4 regions of the Agathobaculum sp. LCP25S3_E8 genome follow, and region 4 is predicted to be linked to each of the others. Evidence: riboswitches for the same ligand, from Rfam matches in the RefSeq annotation. Region 4 holds a riboswitch; each other region holds the start of a gene.

Region 1 (5,011 bases), on a different contig from region 4:
CTTTACCCGCTGTAAGACGCTGGGGGAAGCCTACACCGAGGAAGCTATTAAAGAGCGTATCAAAGGCTGCGTTATCACCAGAGTGCCCAAAGAGCGTAAGGGAATTTCTCTGCGGATTGATCTGGAAAACAGCATCAAGGCCCAGCAATCGGCGGGTTATGAGAAGTGGGCGAAGCTCCACAACTTGAAGCAGGCCGCAATGACACTGAACTTCCTGACAGAACATGGGATAGACACTTACCCGGATTTGGAAAGCAAGGTGGCCGAGATCACCGCCGCCAGCGACGAGGCCGCCGCTGCCCTGAAAGCTGCGGAACATCGGCTTGCAGATATGGCGGTGCTGATAAAGAACGTCACCACCTACAAGCAGCTCCGGCCCGTGGCGCTGGAATATCGCAAGGCAGCGGACAAGGGCAAATTCCGGCGTGAGCATGAAAGCACGTTGATTTTATATGAAGCTGCGGCAAAGACCCTAAAGGAACAGGGCGTGAAAAAACTCCCTGATCTTTATGCCCTGAAAGCTGGTTACAAGCGGCTGGCCGAGGAAAAAGAACGGCTGTATGAACGGTACGGCGAAGCGAAAAAGCAGATGCAGGAATACGGCATCATCAAGCAGAATGTGGACGGCATTTTGCGGGTGACGCTGGGAAAGGAGTGGACACAAGAGCTATGAGCATACCGAGAATGAATTACCCTCAATATCGCAAGGCCCGGAAGCTGACGCATGAGTGCTGCAACTACTGTGACGGAAACTGCCTCTTGCTGGACGACGGCGAGGAATGTGTGTGCGTCCAGAGCATTTCCTATTCGCTGCTGTGCCGGTGGTTTCGTGCCGCTGTTCTCCCGCTGGATGCGACCCTGTGTGCCGAGATCACCAAAGACCGGGACGAGGTGAAACCCTGCTCCGAGTGCGGCGCTGCATTTATGCCGAAGTCCAACCGGGCCAAATACTGTCCATCCTGTGCCAAACGGATGCGCCGCCGCAAAGAGGCAGAACGACAGCGGAAAAGATATTGGAAATCCATAAGAATTGATGCCTAATAGCGATATTGAAAATACAATCCGGCAAAGGCGACTTTACTTCGTCCCTACCGGATTGTATTTGTAGCCATACCCGGCTACGGTTTTTATGAATGTCAGTCCCTTTACAATGGTGGCAGTCTTTTTCCTGATTTGAAATACTGTGTTTTCTACCGCATGGCAGTATCCATTTGACGGTTCATGCCACACGGCCTGATATATTTCTTCTTTTGTAAATGTAACTTCTGGATTGGAGTATAACATATACAAAACATCAAACTCTTTTGTAGACAAAAATACTTCTTTCCCATCTACCTTAACAAGATGCTTTTTGATGTCTATGGTAAGCCGGGAGGAAGAATAGTCTATTCCCCAAAATTCCTGCACAGAGAGGCAGTCTAATCTGATCTGCTCCAATAGCAGTGATAAATTGTCAAATTTCATGGGGTTACGAAGTTTTTCAAATAATTGTATTTCAATTTTACTACCATACAAATCACGGCTAAAATTCAAAATATGAGTTTCTACCGATATATCTGTATCGTTATCCACCGTGGGGCGTGTTCCAATATGTGTAATTCCATAATAAATTTGATTGTCCAGAAAAATGCGTGTGATATACACACCGTTCTCTGGCAGTTGCTTTTCATTTTCAACTTTCAAATTGGCTGTTGGGGTTCCAACCAGCTTACCAATTCCTCGGCCATGAATGACTATACCAAAAGATGTGTAGATAGGTTTTCTGTTCATAGAAGTTCCTCAAATTATTTCGTTCATAGATAAAATCAACAAAACACAGGTAACAATAATTGCGATTGCCAACAGGATAAGCCCCGATGGCCTCCCTTTAGTCTTATTTGATGTAGTAACGATATATCCGCTTTTTCTTAATGATGTTATTACAGGCTTATAAAGCAAAAATGTAAACCCTGCATTAAGCCCCGCCTTTAATGCGTTGAAAGGCAGAAAGGCTGGAAGCAATAATTGAACAACCGCTTCACGCGGATAACCCATATAAAGAGGTGTGATAAGATAATTCCATAACAGCATAACACAAATCATTGTCAGACTACCAACCACTAAACCCATTACTGCGCCGGAAAGAGTGTGTTTTTTCTTATAAATGATTGCTGCTGTGCAAGCAAAAGAACAGGTGGAAATAATATTCATAATACACCCCAAAATGCCTGTCTCACTAACTGACAACATTTCAATTACAGACACAATAACGGAAACAATACAAGATGTCAGCGGCCCCCATATCAAACCGCCTAATGTGATGATAACATCTTTGGGGTCATACTTTAAGAACAGGACAACCGGGACACGGCCCACCACCATAGCGACATAAGCGATTGCGCTCAACATTGCAAGCGTTGTGATATTTTTTACTTTATTCATTTCGTTTCCTCCGAAAAAAATTGGCACCTGAAAGGTGATGCCTTTCAAGCGCCTATTTTGATAAAGTAAAAGAACCAGCGATAAAAATATCGAACAATTTCTTTATCTTCTCCTATCCAGACTATACTGTTGGTTTTGGAATTGCACCAAATCATGCGTCAAACGCTTGCGGACTTTACCGCCAATCGGGAATTACACCCTGCCCCGAAGACATCTTTATTCAGTTGTCAAAGTGATTTTACATCTCACATTCTAATCTGACAATATGTTTAAACGATTTCGGAATTTTTTCGGAAATCTTGCGGCATACGCAAAACGAATACGTCAGCGGAAAAGATACTGGCAGTCTACGCATTTAGGGCCTTAAAACGCCCGGTATTCCGGGGCTTTTCCGGCATGGTCGGTGAGGTGGTGGGAGGATTTATCATATACCCGCCGAAACGCTGTTCTAAATGCGTAGGAAAATCTTTCCGCCGCTGGTTTTCCTGCCGGTTCTGTGGTATGCTGGAATAAGACAAAAAACGACAGGAGTTGACACGATGGCCGAACAGGAAATGTTGCTGGACATTGATACCATCAAGGCCGCCGTCGCCGGTGAGAAGTGGGCCAAAGAAAAGGTGATCCAACACTACACCCCTATGATCGACGTGCTGGCCGTTGACGAAGATATGAAGCAGCACCTTATTCTGAAACTGCTGGAAGAACTGCCACACTTCCCGATGGGGCAGGCATAAAGAAAAAGAACGCCGGACGCAGAGGCACACAGCCCCCGCGCCCGGCGCTTTGCGATGCTTAGATCACTCTTACACTTTATATTTCATATTGTATTGCTCTAAAACCACATTGATGATATACTAAGAAAAGAATATCAAGTGTGTATCTACAAGTTAAAAGAAAGGGAAAAATATACTATGCTCAAATCAATTATAACATTGATAGTTACCCTTATTGTAGGAGTTGTATTCATGGCAATAGGAAATGATTTCCTTAATGGATCTACTGATCTCGGTGTGATTGTAGCCGTTGCCGTAGCGGGGGCCTTGGTTGTGTTTTTTAATGGACAGAAAGGAAAATGAAAGGTACGATTACAAAATAGGATTTTTGATGTGGAGAGCTGATTATGGAGAATATATTTGATAAGTTCAAGAAATTAAATTTAGACACCTCGCCCATAGGTCTATCAATCGAATTGAGAGAACCATTTTTTTGTACGCCGATTGGAGCCCAAATTATTGGGTGGGATAATGGAATACATTATTGCTTTATCAAGGGATTTAAGGAGATTGTTTTTTGCGTAAATCCAGAAACGTGCTGTAATTATTATGTTTATCCACTTGCTAAAGATTTTACAGATTTTTTAAGGTTGCTTCTTTCTCTGAAAACAACAAATGCAATTCAACAAGTAGTGTGGATGGATAAAGATGCTTTTGAAAACTTTATGAATGATCCTGATGAAGTTAGATATACAAGTAGTGAGCCAGTGCAAAGCATACTTCAAAATATTTCCTCTAATTTAGAGGTTGAACCGATAGAAAATCCATTTGATTATATCAAAAAACTCCAAAAGGATTTTCCGTATAAAGAGATAAAGTTTACAGATGAATTTTATAATATAACTGGTTTAACACGGCAAGAGAATATCTAAAAAAGTTGCAGAGGACACTTTCAACAGTGTTCTTCTGCAACTTTTTTGTTGACTAATTAAACTTTTGATTTTTGTGAGATTTCTTTGAAAAGGATGCCGTTAATAACCAGCCCACCAACTTGTTACCTGTGTATGTGTTGCTTTTGGAAGATGAATCAGATTGCTATACGCATTACTTCCGCCGTATGCAAGCGGGCGAATATGGTGAACATCGTATAAACTGCGATTTAAGGTAACGCCCGTATTGGCGGTGTAAGTATTATAGTAGGTATCAGCTAAATTAGACGGACGAGTAGTTGTTGCACCTTTGGCATAGTTAGCAGGCGGCATGGGTAGGCTTTTCCCGCTTACAGAATCAGAAAAATTAAAATTCCAAGCGTGTCCTGTTCTATTAGAAAGTGCAGTTGTTGTTACGCCACTTCCAGAAGTAGCATTATCATAGTCCGTAATAGTGTAGGCAACATAATAATACCCTGTTTTTGCAGGAACTGTCCATGTGTAATCTACGCCATACTCACTGTTGGATGTATATGTATGGTAAACAGAACCCCCAACATTTGAGTAAGAGCCGGATAATGTTGTAAAACTCCCCTTTAATTGAGCTGTCAATTTAATATTTGGTTTCACAAAAGGAGAGGTTGGGCAATCAACATTAAAATACCAAGTAAATTCGCCACCACTGGTTTTTTTAATTCCAGCACGGACAAGATAAATTTCAATTCCTCGCTCACTGGGAGTATCAGCAGATCCTTTAGGAACAGGGATGGCAACTTCGTCGAAAGTAAGAAGTTCACCATCCTCAACAAGCATTTCACCCGTGGTCGTATCGTAATGAGTGACTTGCCCGGAATCAGCGGGAGAGGTATCCATGACGGCTTCCAACTCATTCTGGTAGGGTTCAGCCGCAATAGCAGTAATCGACATTCCTATGGCCATCATGGTGAC
Region 2 (5,011 bases), on a different contig from region 4:
CACATGATGCTCGCCGGTCAGGTCGTTGATGTAGCCGTAAATCTGGAACTCGCCGAAGCGGGTTGGCAGTTTGGCGCAGGCTTCGCGCACGACATGCTTGTCGTGGCGGCGGCAGTAATCCTGCAGCGCTTTGATTGTGATGACCTTGAGCCCCCACTTTGCTGCATGTTCAAGCAGCTCGGTCGTGCGCATCATCGTGCCGTCATCGCGCATGATTTCGCAGCACAGGCCGCATTCTTCCAGCCCGGCCAGTCGGCACAAGTCAACGGTTGCCTCGGTGTGTCCGTTGCGGGTAAGCACACCACCGTAGCGTGCCACTAACGGAAATACATGGCCGGGACGACGCAGGTCTGACGGCTTGGCGTTGGGGTCGGCGCACATGCGGCAGGTGTAGCCGCGTTCCTCTGCGGAAATGCCAGTGGTCGTATCCACATGGTCTACCGAGACGGTGAACGCAGTCTGATGGTTGTCGGTGTTGACCTTGGCCATTTGTTCGAGCCCCAGCCGCTGCGCCACGGTTTCGCTCATCGGCGTGCAGATCAGGCCCTTGGCATATGTCGCCATAAAGTTGACATTCTCAGTGGTGGCAAACTGGGCGGCACAAATCATATCGCCTTCGTTTTCGCGGTCGGGGTCATCGATGGAGATGATGATGCGGCCGGCGCGCAGTTCATCCAGCGCCTCTTCGACCGTGCAATATTGCTGTTTCATATGGATTGTCCTCCTTTTATTGTTTTAGAACCCGTGTTGGGCCAGAAATTCCATAGTGATGCTGCTTGAAGTGGATTTTTCAGCCGGTGCATACGGTGCAAGCAGCTTTTCAACATATTTCCCGATAACGTCGCACTCTAAATTGACCGTCTCGCCCGGCTTTTTGTCCAGCAGGATGGTCTGTGCGCCTGTGTGCGAGATGATGGATACGGAGAAACCGGTTTGGTCCACCGCTGCGACCGTCAGACTTACGCCGTCAATTGCAATCGAGCCTTTTTCCACGATATATCGCAGCAGGGAAGCAGAGGTGTTCACGGTCACCCAGACTGCGTTATCCTCGCGCTTTTGGGATGCAATTGTGCCGGTGCCGTCAATGTGACCGGATACGATATGTCCGCCGAAACGCCCATTCATGGGCATTGCGCGTTCCAGATTGACCGGTGAGCCGCTTTGCAGTGCGCCGAGGCTGGAGCGCCGCAGCGACTCAGCCATGACGTCCGCGCTGAAGCTGTCCGCTGTCATCGCAACAACGGTCAGACACACGCCGTTGGTGGCGATGCTGTCGCCGAGCTTGGTGCCTTCCAGCACGGTTTTTGCCGCGATAGTAAGTCTTGCGCCTGCGGCGCCGCGTTCAATACGGCGTACGGTGCCGATTTCTTCGATGATGCCGGTAAACATATTACAGCACCCCCTCAAGCAGGATGTCCGTACCCAGCGGCGTGACGGTTACGTTTTTGAGTGTCAAAGCGTCCGCCATACGGGCGAAACCTGCGCCACCAAGCGGCGTTTTGGCGGTACTGCCGCCAATCAGTTTGGGTGCGATGTACGCCTGCACCTTATGAACAATGCCTGTCTCGAGCGCTGCAAACGCAAGTTCTGCGCCGCCTTCCAGCAGGATGCTGTCCAACCCGCGTGCGCCAAGCTGCCGCATCAGGTCGTTTAGGTCCACTTTGCCGTTTTGGGCGTTACATAGCAATAGGTGTGCGCCCGCTTTTTTGAGTGCCGTGGCGCGCTCGTTCCATTCGGTCACGGCGATGACTGTGTCGATTTCGTGCGCGGTGCGGACAAGTTGGGAGTCCAGCGGCGTGCGCGCGTGACTGTCACAGACAATGCGGCATGGGTTGTGTCCGCCCTCGATGCGGCAAGTGAGCAATGGGTCGTCTGCCAGCACGGTGCCGACGCCAACCATGATGCCGGACAGGCGTGCGCGTGTCTCGTGTACGTGATGGCGGGCGGCTTCGTCCGTTACCCAGCGGCTGTCACCGGTGTACGCGGCAATTTTGCCGTCCAGCGTCATGGCGTATTTGAGTACAACATACGGGGTTTTGCTTGTGATAAAGTGGAAGAATACCTCGTTGAGCTGGCGGCACTCGTTTTCGCAGATGCCGGTTTCGACAGGAATGCCTGCGTCCCGCAGAATCTGTGCGCCCTTGCCGGCAACAAGCGGATTTGCGTCCAGACAGCCGACGAATACACGTCCAATGTGCTTTTCGAGAATGGCCTCTGTGCAGGGAGGGGTGCGGCCCCAGTGGCAGCATGGCTCAAGCGTGACGTATAGGTCTGCGCCTGCCGGGTCCTCGGTGCAGTTTTTCAGCGCGTTGCGCTCGGCGTGCAGGCCACCGCAGTATTCATGCCAGCCTTCGCCGATGATGCGTCCGTTTTTAACGATGACGCAGCCAACCATCGGGTTGGGGCTGACATGTCCTGCGCCGCGTTTGGCCAGATCGAGTGCGCGGCGCATGTAAGTTTCCGTTTGGTTTTGCAATCGGATCACCTCGTCAGAACAGCCTGTACGGGCTGTAAAATGAAAAAACGCCCCGAAAGCAGAGGCTTCGGGGCGAAACGCCATAAAAACAAAAAATCTGAAACACAAAATGCGTTTCAGAACAGCAAATAAGCGAAAACGGAGCAAAAGCCGTTTTTCGCACATTCTTCTTTCATCCAGACTATACTGTCGGCTTCGGAGTTTCACCGAATCATGCATTCGCTTTGAAAAAGCGTCCGCTCGCGGGCTGTACCGCCGGTAGGGAATTGCACCCTGCCCTGAAGAATCCTGATATTCGGTTTTAGCACAGCAGTCAAATGCTTTGCTGAACACAGTATATACCCGCAAAAGCAAGAATGCAAGCATTTTATGAAAAAATATGCAGAGGCGGCCAAAGCCGCCTCTGCAGTTGGGAAGAGTATAAGGAAAAGAGAAAAGAATGTGGCTGTCTACATTCTTATCATAGCGTAGTCGTATCAAATCTGAAGCAAAAGAAAATCAAATTTGTGCAAAAAAACAGAACAATGATGGGGAGCCGGTAAACCGGAAAAGAACGCTTGTGAGACAGGCGGGAACGTGTTATAATATTTCCATATTGCTATTATGGAACAGATAAGGAGCTTTCGGGGTGAAAAATCGCGAGCAAATTCGTAATTTCTCCATTATCGCGCACATTGACCACGGTAAGTCTACACTTGCCGATCGCCTGCTTGAGCAGTGCAAAGCGGTATCCCAGCGCGAGATGGAGGAGCAGTTACTCGACAATATGGATCTGGAGCGCGAACGCGGCATCACGATTAAGGCGCGCGCTGTGCGCATGGAATATGAGGCGGATGACGGCAAAACCTATGAGATGAACCTCATCGACACGCCGGGGCATGTTGACTTCAATTATGAGGTCTCCCGCTCACTGGCTGCGTGCGAAGGCGCGCTGCTGGTTGTGGACGCGGCGCAGGGTATCGAGGCGCAGACGCTGGGCAACACCTATCTTGCGATTGACGCGGGGTTGGAGGTTGTGCCGGTTATCAATAAGATTGACCTGCCGGCTGCGGATGCGCCGCGCGTCAAGCAGGAAATTGAGGATATCATCGGCATCCCGGCTGAGGACAGCCCGGAGATTTCTGCAAAAATGAATATCAACATCCATTCCGTGCTGGAGCGCATCGTGTCGGACATCCCTGCGCCGACGGGCGATCCGGACGCGCTGCTGCGCGCACTGATATTCGACAGCCAGTACGACCCCTATAAAGGGGTTATCGTCTACATGCGTCTGATGGAGGGGTGTATCCGTCCGGGCATGAAAGTCAAGATGATGGCAACCGGAGCGACGTTTCAGGTACTCGAATGCGGCTATATGCTGCCGCTCGGACTGTCCCCGCAGCAGGAGCTGTGCGCGGGTGAGGTCGGTTACTTTACCGCATCCATCAAGACTGTATCCGACACTCGCGTCGGCGACACGGTCACCGAGGCTGAACGCCCGACGGCGGAGGCTCTGCCGGGTTATCGTCCTGCGCGGCCCATGGTGTTCTGCGGTATTTATACCGAGGACGGCTCCAAATATCCCGACCTGCGGGATGCGCTGGAGAAATTGCAGCTCAACGACGCGGCGTTGTCCTTCGAGCCGGAAAGCTCGGTGGCGCTGGGATTTGGTTTCCGCTGCGGTTTCCTAGGCATGCTGCACATGGAGGTTATTCAGGAGCGACTGGAGCGTGAGTTTGACCTCGATTTGGTCACGACACTGCCGAGCGTGGTTTATGAAATTGTCAAGACCGACGGCACGGTCGTCCAGTGCGACAATCCGCATGATTATCCCGATCCGGGTCTCATCGAAGAGGCGCGTGAGCCATTTGTCAAGGCGACCATCATGACGCCGCAGGAATATGTCGGCAACATCATGCCGATGTGTCAGGAGCGACGCGGCGTATTTAAGGATATGCAGTATCTGGATGCCAATCTGGTAGAGCTGCATTACGAAATGCCGATAAACGAAATTATTTACGACTTTTTCGACGCACTTAAGGCACGTACTCGCGGCTACGCTTCGCTGGACTACGAGTTCCTCGATTACCGACCGAGCGATTTGGTTAAGGTGGATATGCTGCTCAACGGTGACCAGGTAGATGCACTTTCGTTTATTGTGCACCGTGAAAAGGCATACGGCCGTGCGCGCCGTATCTGCGAAAAGCTCAAGGAGAATATCCCGCGTCAGCTGTTCGAGGTGCCGATTCAGGCGGCAATCGGCGGCAAGGTCATCGCACGCGAGACAGTCAAGGCGATGCGCAAGGATGTGCTGGCTAAGTGCTACGGCGGCGACATCACGCGAAAGAAAAAGCTGTTGGAAAAACAAAAGGAAGGTAAGAAAAAGATGCGTTCGCTCGGCACGGTGCAGATTCCGACCGAAGCGTTCATGGCGGTCTTGAAGCTGGATGAGGAATCATGAGCAAATTCAGTTATAATAATCGGCCTTTGGGGTTGTATCTGCACATTCCGTTCTGTGTAAAAAAATGTGCTTACTGTGATTTTTATTCCGTGACT
Region 3 (5,011 bases), on a different contig from region 4:
CGACGCAAAAGCAGTTGGCGGCCTTTCTGGAATCATCGTCAATTACCGCACCAGAGATTGTCCTTTCGCAGAGAAATATGGAAGACGATGAATTATTAACGCAAGCATTAAATACTATGGGTGCAGAGAGAATTATTGTACAAGCTGGATTTGGTGAAGTTTTGTCTCAATATCATGGACTACCTGTAGAAAGTCCTTATGTAACCGGAGAAATTGTGCGGCAGTTTGTGAAGGAGTGAAAACATGCCACAGGAAAAGACTAAATCCAACGGAAAGTCACAGCTGCTTCGGGATTTGAAAAACGGTACTTTTGCATCGCTTTATGTGCTCTACGGCGAGGAAAGCTATCTAAAAGAATATTATTTGCAGCAGCTCAAAGAGAAAGTCATTGATCCGACATTTGCGGATTTTAATCGGATTGAATTAGAGGGAAAGGGGCTGACTCCAGAGCAGCTTACCGAGGCGGTAGACAGTTATCCTGCAATGTCGGAAAAGAAACTCATCATCGTGACAGATTTTGATTTGTTCAAACCGCCAGCGGGTTTCTCTGATGTGCTGCCCGCATTACTGGAAGATTTACCAGACTATGTTTGTCTGGTGTTCTACTATGATATTTTGGATGGTAAACCAGACAAACGAACAAAGTTATATAAGACGCTGCAAAAGGTCGCTTGTTTTGTGGAGTTTACTCACATGGAAGAGCGTGAACTGGTTGCGTGGTTGGAGCGACGCGCCCGTGCGCTTGGTTGTGCCATCTCACCGGAGGATGCGTCGTACATGATTTTCCTTTGTGGGAATTCTATGACCAATTTGGCGGGAGAGATAGAAAAGGCTGCAGCTCACACCACTACGGGGGAAATCAAAAAATACAACATTGATGCAGTCTGCTCACCGATTTTAGATGCTGTGGTTTTTGATTTGACCGATGCTATAACAGCAGGAAAATTTGAACGCGCAGTGTCTTTAGTAGGTGATTTGATTGCACAGAAGAACAATGAAGTGATGATTTTTACGACAATCACACGCCATATTCAGCGTTTATATGCGGCGAAGCTGTGCGCGGAAGCGCGTGGAGGAGAAAAACAGCTGATGGACATGATTGGCTCTAAATCTCCATATTACGCCAAGCAGTTACAAAACGCAGCACGACGTGTATCCCTAAAATGGCTGCGTCAGGTTGCTTCTCTGTGCGCACAAACCGATGCTGCGCTAAAGGGCAGCGCGGTGGATCGCCAAAAGCAGATTGAATTAACGCTGTTGTCTATGGCATCCGCATTGAGGGAGGGCTAATGTGATACGAGTTCGTGAAGCAATTGTAGTAGAAGGACGCTACGACGTGAATACGGTCCGTCAGGTTGTGGATGCAGTTGTGCTGGAAAGCGGGGGCTTTCGGATTTTTCATGATAAGGACCAGCTCCGCTTACTGCGAAAAATTGCGTTATCACGTGGCTTAATTGTGTTGACGGATAGCGATGGGGCTGGTTTTGTCATTCGCAATTATATAAAAGGAGCATTACCGCCTGGAAGCGTGAAGCAAGCATATATTCCGGACGTTGTCGGCAAGGAGCGACGCAAACGTCATGGTTCAAAGGAAGGAAAGCTTGGGGTAGAAGGGATGCGCCCAGAGGTCATTTTGGAGGCGTTGCGTCGTGCCGGCGCTACTTTTGAGGACGAAGCATACTCTTCCGCACAGGATAAAAAGCCAATCAGCAAGGCAGATTTTTTTGCATGGGGATTATCCGGTCAACCGAACAGCGTAAAACGTCGTACAGAAGTGCTCAAAGCGTTGGATTTACCATCCCATATGACGGCCAATGCGCTATTGGAATTTATCAATGCAGTTTCTTGCCGGGCTGAAATGGAAGAGATCATTGATAGAATATCAGTAGGGGATTGACAAGTATGGCAGATAAGCCTATAATAATATCATAAATAAATAGTTCTGTTTCAGGGCGGAGTGAAAGTCTCCACCGGCAGTATACGGACGGTTTGTCCGATAGTCTGCGAGCCGAAAGGCATGATGGGTGTAAATCCCAACCGACGGTTATAGTCCGGATGAAAGAAACAGGTGTATTTCGGTACGTCTGCATGCCCTTGGATTGTTCCAAGGGCTTTTTGTTACCCAAACAAACAGAACTCCTTGCAAAGGAGAAGATAGTCATGACGAAAACCAGTAAAATTACGTATACCGCAGTATTTGCGGCCATCGCTACCGTTTTGATGTATTTTGAATTTCCGATTCCGTTCATGCCGCCGTTTCTGAAGGTGGATCTGTCGGGGGCCGTTGTTTTGATTGGAGCATTCATCTTTGGCATTGGTCCGGCTATTACGATGATAGGTATCAAAGATCTGATCCATTTGACACAGAGCCAAACTGCAGGATCGGGTGAATTGGCAGATTTTTTGATGTTGTCAACGTTGGTTGTCATTGCGGTACTTATTTATCGTGCGCATAAGTCCAGAAAAATGGCGGCTGTAGGGTGTCTGTGCGGTTCTGTCGCCATGGCCGGCATGGGCATGCTGACAAATTACTGCTTGATTATTCCGTTTTATGTCAATGGAATGGGGTGGAATCTAGATGCTATTTTTGATATGTGCCGAGCGGTCAACCCCGCAATCAATGGAATGGGTGCCTACCTTTTGTTGGGAATTTTGCCGTTTAATCTGATTAAAGGTGTTATTTTAACGATTATAACTATGGTTGCCTATAAGAAACTGAGTGTTTTCATCAAATCAAAGCAAATAGCAATTCATATGCGGCAAAAAGCCAACTAAAAACTAAACAAATGGGGGACATGGACGGAAAACGTTTATGTCCCTTTGTTTTTATGCTGGAGGTTGTAATGGATAGAAGAAAAAGATGGATACATGCATTTGTGCTGTGCGCGATTGGTATTGGAATTGCGGGTTTGCAGTGTGGTTTGGTGACACGAAATTATACACTGGAAACTGAAAAATTGAAGGAAGGGCAGGGAATGCGTCTTTTGATGCTTTCCGATTTGCACAGCTGCATTTATGGAGAGAACCAATGTCAGTTGATGGAGCGAATTATCCGCGAACAACCGGACTGCATCTTGCTGTGTGGAGATATCGTAGATGATAAGATTCCTCGCGACGGAGCAGAACAATTATTGCAGCAAATCACTCAAATTGCACCTTGCTATTATGTGTCGGGCAATCATGAATTCTGGAGCGGTCAAGCGGAAGATATCTTTGATATGATTGAGCAATATGGTGTTCACGTTCTGCGTAACGACCAAGAAACCGTAACTATAAATGAAGTCAGTTTCATACTGTGCGGTGTGGATGATCCTGCCTCAACAGGGACTCAACAGGCTCGTTCATACGGAGAATCGGAAGAATATCGACGTACTTTATCACAGTTCCAAAATCTGGACGAAAAGCAGTTGTGTGTGTTGCTGGCGCATCGACCTGAATATATCACAGAGTATGCAAAGTATCCGTTTGACTTGGTATTGTGCGGACATGCGCATGGCGGTCAATGGCGCATCCCATATCTGCTCAACGGTTTGATTGCACCCAATCAGGGATTTTTCCCGAAATATGCTGGTGGCCAATACACCTGTGGCAGTATGACTGAAATCGTAGGTCGCGGTTTGGCACGTGATTGGAAGCCGCGATTGTTCAATCCACCGGAAATTGTAGTGGTTGATTTGAGTGGTACAGGAGAGTAAATAGCCTTCTAAATTCAATATATATAATTATACAAAAGAAAAGTTTTGTATAATTAAGGGGATGGTAAATCCCAAAAAACGAATTAGAAACTCCGGATACATTCCAACGCTGGCGTATCCGGAGTTTCTTCATTGCCATGTCACTCTAATTGGATGATTGTACAATAGCCGCACGATTTCACTGGTATTGTAAGCGCCTGTCAAATCGTTTTGTAGGCTGCTTTGATATTGTGCCCAAAGTTGCAATCCGTTTCGATCACAGACAACTACATCAAAACCTGTCTGCATCATTCCACTATAGCGATCATAACTTTCACCCGCCAATGCCAGCTTACCATCCTGGTAATCTATCGCACTGCTGTCTATGTTCCTCGGCAGATATTGATAATCCAATGTATTGGTTGTTTGCATATCAATATGGAATTTTCCATCTTTGTCTGGCAGCAATACCGTTGCGGTTTTGTCAATAATGGTAACGATAAAATTTTTGCTTTCTGGCAACAAGTACAGCAATCCGCTTCCGTTTTGTGTTGCTTGAAGTACTAGCCGTTGTATCTGCTGCATGGTATCCATCGAAATCACAGTTAAGTAGTATACATTATTTTCTCGCGTGTACAAAAGTAATGTTTTCCCATCCGACCACTGACACAGGTCAAGAAACTCCTCTTTTGGGTCAATCGGATACACAAGCTGCAGACTGTCAAGATGCAAACGGCCATTTTCTAGTGTTTGTATTGCATTTCCTTGATGCTGCACTTTTCCTGCTGTGTAATTCATCGCATAAATTCCATATCCCCCCGGAATCAGGCTGGTATCCACGATATGGTTTTGGTTTGTACGATTATTGAAAGAAAAATAAATGGTTTCCGGTGTAACAATTCCTTGTGTATAAAAATTGAACTGCTCACCTTCGTTCGAATTCGTACCTGATGAGTAAACCATCCCAGCGCTGTCTTTTTCCAATGAAATTGTGAGTTTCTCGTTCGGAAGTACTGGGATACGGAAAAATTCCTCCAGTTTATTTTGTATCGATGCATCATATCCCGGAACGGTGGTGCTCCAAATGCCAAAATCCTGCTGGATTCCTTTCAAACTGATAAACCCGGCGAGCGGATAATACTTGCAATAATCCGCAACATTAATGGTTTTCTGCGCTTCCTGACCGGGTTTTGCGCTATCATACAGCTCCTGATAGGCAAGATCCAAGCCGGTACGCTTGTTTTTCGGTATATCCAGAAAGTTGCTCCCACTGGAACCGAGATCGGAATACAGTTCAATACCTCGATAAGATTCTTCCGATTCCTCTTCTTGTTCGG
Region 4 (5,011 bases):
ATGATTGCAGATATTATGGAGCAGCTCGGCGCGGATGGCGTGATCACGGTGGACGAATCCAGCACGATGGAAACCTCCTGCGAGATCGTTCGCGGTACGCGGTTTGACAAGGGGTATCTGTCGCCTTACATGGTGAGTGATCAGGAGAAGATGGAAACCGTATTCGAGAATGCGTATCTCCTGTTTACTGATAAAAAGATCACCGAACTGCAAGAAGTTCTGCCGATTTTGGATCAGGTTGCGCAGCAGCATCGCCCGCTGGTCATTGTGGCGGAGGATGTCACGGGCGAGGCGCTCAAGGCGCTCATTATCAATAAGCTCAAGGGCGCAATCGATGTAGCTGCGGTGCGCGCGCCGGGCTTTGGCGAGCGGAAAAAGGCGTTGGTAGACGATATTGCGCTGATTTCGGGCGCGGTTGTCATCCGCGAGGAAACCGGCTATGATTTGAGCCATGCCACAATGGACATGCTTGGTCGGGCGGATAAAGTCATCATTCGAAAGGACAGCACGCTGATCGTCGGGGGCGCGGGCAATCGTGACGAAATTGACAGCCGAATCGAGATGCTCCGGCGCATGCTGGCACAGGCGAAGGATGAGTTCGCGGTGGATCGCGCTCGTGAGCGTTTGGGCAAGCTGGCAGGCGGCGTGGGCCTGATCCATGTTGGCGCAGCGACCGAGCTGGAGCTGAAGGAGAAAAAGCATCGCGTGGAAGACGCGCTGAATGTCACCCGCGCTGCGCTGGAGGAAGGCGTTGTGGTCGGCGGCGGCGTGGCCTACTGCGATGCCTGCACACAGGTTGAGGCATATGCGGCGCAGCTCACGGGGGACGAAAAGGTCGGCGCGCAGATCATCTGCACTGCGTTGACCAAGCCGGCTGCTCAGATTGTGGAAAATGCCGGCGGAGACGGCGATTCCGTTGTGACAGAGATTCGACGGCTGGAGCCCGGAATGGGAATGGATGTCTGCACGCATACTTATGTCAACATGATTGAAGCCGGTATTATGGATTCGACCAAAGTGGTGCGTCTGGCGCTGCAAAACGCGGTTTCCATGGCGAGCACTTTCCTGACCACCGAAGTGAATGTGATCGATCCGGTTGATGAGGAATGGCTGCGCACCGGTGGCGCGAGCCGACGCAAGAGCACGCATTGATAGAGGATAAAAGCACGTTATTCACCTTGAGTATGCAGATAAGCGCAAGTCTTTCTGACGAGTAAAAAGAAACCTCCTGTTGCAGCAATGCTGCGACAGGAGGTTTTTTTCATACTGTGGCTTACAGCCATCCGCTTTTACGCCAGGAACGAAACTCCGTAAGCGCCAATGCAATGCTGAGCAAAAAAACCAGCGTATCTGTAATGGGAACGGCATATAAAGCACCATCCAGACCAAAACTGCGGGAGAGCAGCAGCGCCAGCGGAATGAGAAACACCCCTTGCCGTACCAGAGGAATCATCAGCGAGTGTACAGGTTTGTCGATGCTCTGAAAAAAGGATGCTGTGGTCATATGCAGACCGTAGAGGAAAAAGGTCATCATATAAATCCGGAAAATGTGGGCGGCGCAATCCAGATACAGGGGATTATCCGAGACAAAGAGCATACCGATTTGCCGGGGGAGTACCATGAAGACCAGAAAGCATACAGCGGAAATGATGAGCGCAATCCGACTGGCCAGCAGATATGTCTGATGTACCCGCGTGTAGTGTTTGGCGCCGAAGTTAAAGCCGTTGATGGGCTGTACGGCGGAGGAGACACCCACAAACATCGAGTGGGCGATTTGGTATACTTTCATCATCATGCCGTAAACCGAAAGGGCAATGTCGCTGCCAAAGGCGCTCCATGCACCGTACTGACGCATCAGGTTGTTCATGGTGATTTGTACCAGTGCCATCATCGTCTGCGTCAGCAGGCTTGGAAAGCCTAACGCCACGATACGTCCGGTCAATGCAGGCGTGGGGCGCAGAGCGGATTTGCGAATGCGGACGGTACGCATATGGCGCAGATAAAAGAGGCACATACAGCCGGCGGCTGTCTGTCCCACCGCTGTGGCAATACCGGCTCCTACGACACCCATTTGTAGTGGGAAAATGAAAATAGGATCCAGAATCAAGTTGATAACGGCGCCCACAATCATACACTTCATGGTGTACTGAGGGGCACCGTCCGCGCGGATGATGGCGGTGAACGCAGGGCACATCAGCTGGAACGGCACGCCCCATGCGATCGCCCGCAGATAGGAGACTGCCTGCGTATAAGCGGTTTCCGTGACGCCGCACAGAACCACCAGCTGCGGGGCGAAGATGCCAAACACCAGCGCGCAAAGAATGCCGCTGCCGATAATTAAAGTCAGTGCGTGCGACATGGTTGCATCTGCCGTTTGCTGCTGCTTGCGGCCCAGGCACAGACTGATATTGGCCGCGGCCCCATCCCCCAGCAGCAGCGAAATTGCGTTTACCAGAATCATAAGCGGAAACGCGACGTTGGTAGCTGTCATGCCGGTGATGCCAACGCCTTGCCCGACAAAAATCTGATCAACGATGTTGTAAAGATAGTTGACCATGAGTGTCAGTGCTGTGGGAATAGAATATCGCACTAACAGCGCGGAGATCGGCTCTGTTTCCAGCGGGTTTGCGTTTTGTACCGGTTTATCCATGATGACGGCCTCCTTTTTGGTTCCTTGCCACCGAATAAGCCGGATAAATCGTAAAGCAGCCGTTGATTGCTATCCAACGGATGCAATACCGGCTGCTTCGTGTTCTTTCATCGTGCACGAGAAGCTGCCGGTGATGCCGGCGGCTTTCTTCTCCCATCCAGACCTGACTGTTGGCCCCGGGATTGCACCGGGTTAGCTTGCGCTCGCGGGCTTTGACCGCCAGTAGAGAATACTCTCGTTTCCGAAGAAAGGAATATACCATTTTATAAAGCCATTATAGCAGAAAATCCTGCCCTGTCAACCGGCCAAAAACCAATCTTTGTGCAGAAATATTGTGCATCATGAACGAACGTTCGGCCGGTCGGCGAAGATACCGGTTGGGGCTGTACTGCCTGTACCCCTTCTCATTGCCAACCGTCTGAGCCGAACTGTTCCACGTTTTCCGCTGTAATCAACTCGACCGGCACAATGATTTCGCTTTCGTAGGCTTGGTCGGACAGAATCTGGTATATGACCTGCGCTGTCGTCTGCCCGATTTGAATGGGAGACTGGGCGACTGTTGCTGTCATCACACCTTCGAAAATCATATTTTTAGCTTCGGGAGCGCCGTCTACGCCGTAAACCAGCGTGCGATCCAGTAAATGCCGCTCCTCCAGCGCAGCCATCGCCCCTAACGCTGTCGGATCGTTGAGCGCCATCACCACATCAATCGTCGGGTCGGCATCCAGCAGGCCGTCCAGCGCCGGCATGGCAAGCTCCAGCTGACCGTCACTGCTCGCGCGGCCAGCGATCTGATACTGTGGATGCGCGGCGATGGTGTCGCAAAATCCTTGAATGCGGTCGACCGCCGACTGAGCGGTCGGGTGCTCCAGTAGGGCGATGCGTGCGGAATCACGGGTGCGCATCAGATGTTCGGCGCATAATACACCCGCGCCGTAATTGTCCGAAGCGATCGTGCAGGCAACCAGCGAAGGGTCACTCACCTGTGAATCCACAATCACAACCGGAACGTCTGCATCCCGCGCTTCCTCCAGTGCAGGACGAATCTGCTGAAAATCCACCGGGTTAATCACAAGAAGATCAATTCCACCTGCAAGCAGTTCGTGAATCTGGTCATTTTGTTTATCCTGATCGAGTGCAGGGTCGCGCGTGAGCAGAATATCGCCGCGGCTTTCGATCATCAACCGCAGCTCCTCGTCAATGACGCTGTAAAACGGGTTGTTCATTGTCATATAGGTCGCGCCGATCCGCAGCGGTGTTTCCTGCTGTTCTTTCCATGCGCCCAGCGTCAGGCACAGCCATGCCGTCAGCACGATGCCGCACACAGCAAGAAACAGTCGTCTCCATTTCATCGCCAGCCCCCCTTACTTGTTTTATCATATCATATTAGGGGAATCATGAAAACGATTTTTTGCCGGTTCTGAACAGGATGACGATTCTTTCCCGGAGGGGTTCTGCACATATGATTTGCTGCCTGCTGTTTTTATGCATGCGCTGATATGTTGTTTGACCTTGTGCAGGATATATATTATAATTTATACATAGGAAACCCGTTCTGCGACGCAGTACAGCAGAAAAGAAAAAACGGCTGTCTGCTGCAGGAGAAAGACAAGGCATAACGGGGAAAAGGGGGCTGCTGGCATGTCGGATGGACCGGCCAATCGCGAGATGCAGACAGATGAGAGTCTGACCCTGCTGCGGCAGGGGATGTTGCTTATCAATCTGGCGCTCTGCGCTTTTCTCGGTACGGTTTTTGTGCTGACGCCGCTGCGTGCGGTGCAGCGGGCCGAGGGTGTGAGCTTTTTGCAGGGGCTGAGCATTTTGCCGGCTGCTCCGTGGAGTGTGTCCTTTGCGGCGCTTAGTTTACTTGCGTTTGTCGTGGTCGACTTTGCATATCGGCGCGGCAGGCTGGGAAACGGCCGAATGGTGTTTTGGTTGGAACCGGGAGTTGCCTTGCTCGTGCTTTTGGCGCTGCATCTGGACTATAACGGATTGTTGCTGCTCGCCGTGGTCAATCTGGTGGACAGTCTGCATGGGCGGGGGCGTATGCTGTTCCTCGGCGCGATGACCTCGCTCTATCTGCTGACCAGTCTGGACGTTTTGCAATCCGGCTTGGGCATGGTCTCTGTCTCTGCATATCTCGCCTATTACGAGGGACAGCCGCGGCAGCTCATGCAGACGGCCATCGGTTTGCTCAGCGCGCTCAATCTGATCTTGTTTATTGGATACATGGTGATTCTGGTTGGCAGGCGGACGGAAGAAAATGCCGCCATCCGTCGCCTCAACGGCGAACTGGCGCGGGCAAACGATAAGCTGTCCATCCTCAACGGCCAGCTCAAGGAATATGCGGCGGAAAGCGAG

The links. A riboswitch is a leader RNA that binds a small molecule or an ion and turns the genes downstream of it on or off. The one in region 4 is predicted to bind FMN.
Region 1: another riboswitch for FMN. It lies ahead of ACTQ34_RS00450 (ECF transporter S component); the one in region 4 lies ahead of ACTQ34_RS04145 (MATE family efflux transporter).
Region 2: another riboswitch for FMN. It lies ahead of ribD (bifunctional diaminohydroxyphosphoribosylaminopyrimidine deaminase/5-amino-6-(5-phosphoribosylamino)uracil reductase RibD); the one in region 4 lies ahead of ACTQ34_RS04145 (MATE family efflux transporter).
Region 3: another riboswitch for FMN. It lies ahead of ACTQ34_RS05450 (ECF transporter S component); the one in region 4 lies ahead of ACTQ34_RS04145 (MATE family efflux transporter).

The regions. Positions count from the first base shown of each region.
Region 1 is NZ_JBQKJR010000001.1:75,060-80,070, forward strand. It holds gene ACTQ34_RS00435 (relaxase/mobilization nuclease domain-containing protein) at 1-673, shown strand, start outside; gene ACTQ34_RS00440 (cysteine-rich VLP domain-containing protein) at 670-1,041, shown strand; gene ACTQ34_RS00445 (riboflavin kinase) at 1,078-1,770, opposite strand; gene ACTQ34_RS00450 (ECF transporter S component) at 1,780-2,421, opposite strand; FMN riboswitch at 2,522-2,637, opposite strand; gene ACTQ34_RS00455 (helix-turn-helix domain-containing protein) at 2,961-3,155, shown strand; gene ACTQ34_RS00460 (hypothetical protein) at 3,542-4,066, shown strand; gene ACTQ34_RS00465 (HNH endonuclease signature motif containing protein) at 4,166-5,011, opposite strand, start outside.
Region 2 is NZ_JBQKJR010000062.1:7,951-12,961, reverse strand. It holds gene ACTQ34_RS15225 (bifunctional 3,4-dihydroxy-2-butanone-4-phosphate synthase/GTP cyclohydrolase II) at 1-711, opposite strand, end outside; gene ACTQ34_RS15220 (riboflavin synthase) at 736-1,389, opposite strand; gene ribD (bifunctional diaminohydroxyphosphoribosylaminopyrimidine deaminase/5-amino-6-(5-phosphoribosylamino)uracil reductase RibD) at 1,391-2,452, opposite strand; FMN riboswitch at 2,637-2,766, opposite strand; gene lepA (translation elongation factor 4) at 3,105-4,916, shown strand; gene hemW (radical SAM family heme chaperone HemW) at 4,913-5,011, shown strand, end outside.
Region 3 is NZ_JBQKJR010000009.1:74,109-79,119, forward strand. It holds gene ACTQ34_RS05435 (ComEC/Rec2 family competence protein) at 1-239, shown strand, start outside; gene holA (DNA polymerase III subunit delta) at 295-1,290, shown strand; gene ACTQ34_RS05445 (toprim domain-containing protein) at 1,292-1,897, shown strand; FMN riboswitch at 1,940-2,071, shown strand; gene ACTQ34_RS05450 (ECF transporter S component) at 2,161-2,775, shown strand; gene ACTQ34_RS05455 (metallophosphoesterase) at 2,796-3,695, shown strand; gene ACTQ34_RS05460 (hypothetical protein) at 3,825-5,011, opposite strand, start outside.
Region 4 is NZ_JBQKJR010000006.1:88,974-93,984, reverse strand. It holds gene groL (chaperonin GroEL) at 1-1,152, shown strand, start outside; gene ACTQ34_RS04145 (MATE family efflux transporter) at 1,274-2,650, opposite strand; FMN riboswitch at 2,792-2,903, opposite strand; gene ACTQ34_RS04140 (sugar ABC transporter substrate-binding protein) at 3,055-4,002, opposite strand; gene ACTQ34_RS04135 (sensor histidine kinase) at 4,292-5,011, shown strand, end outside.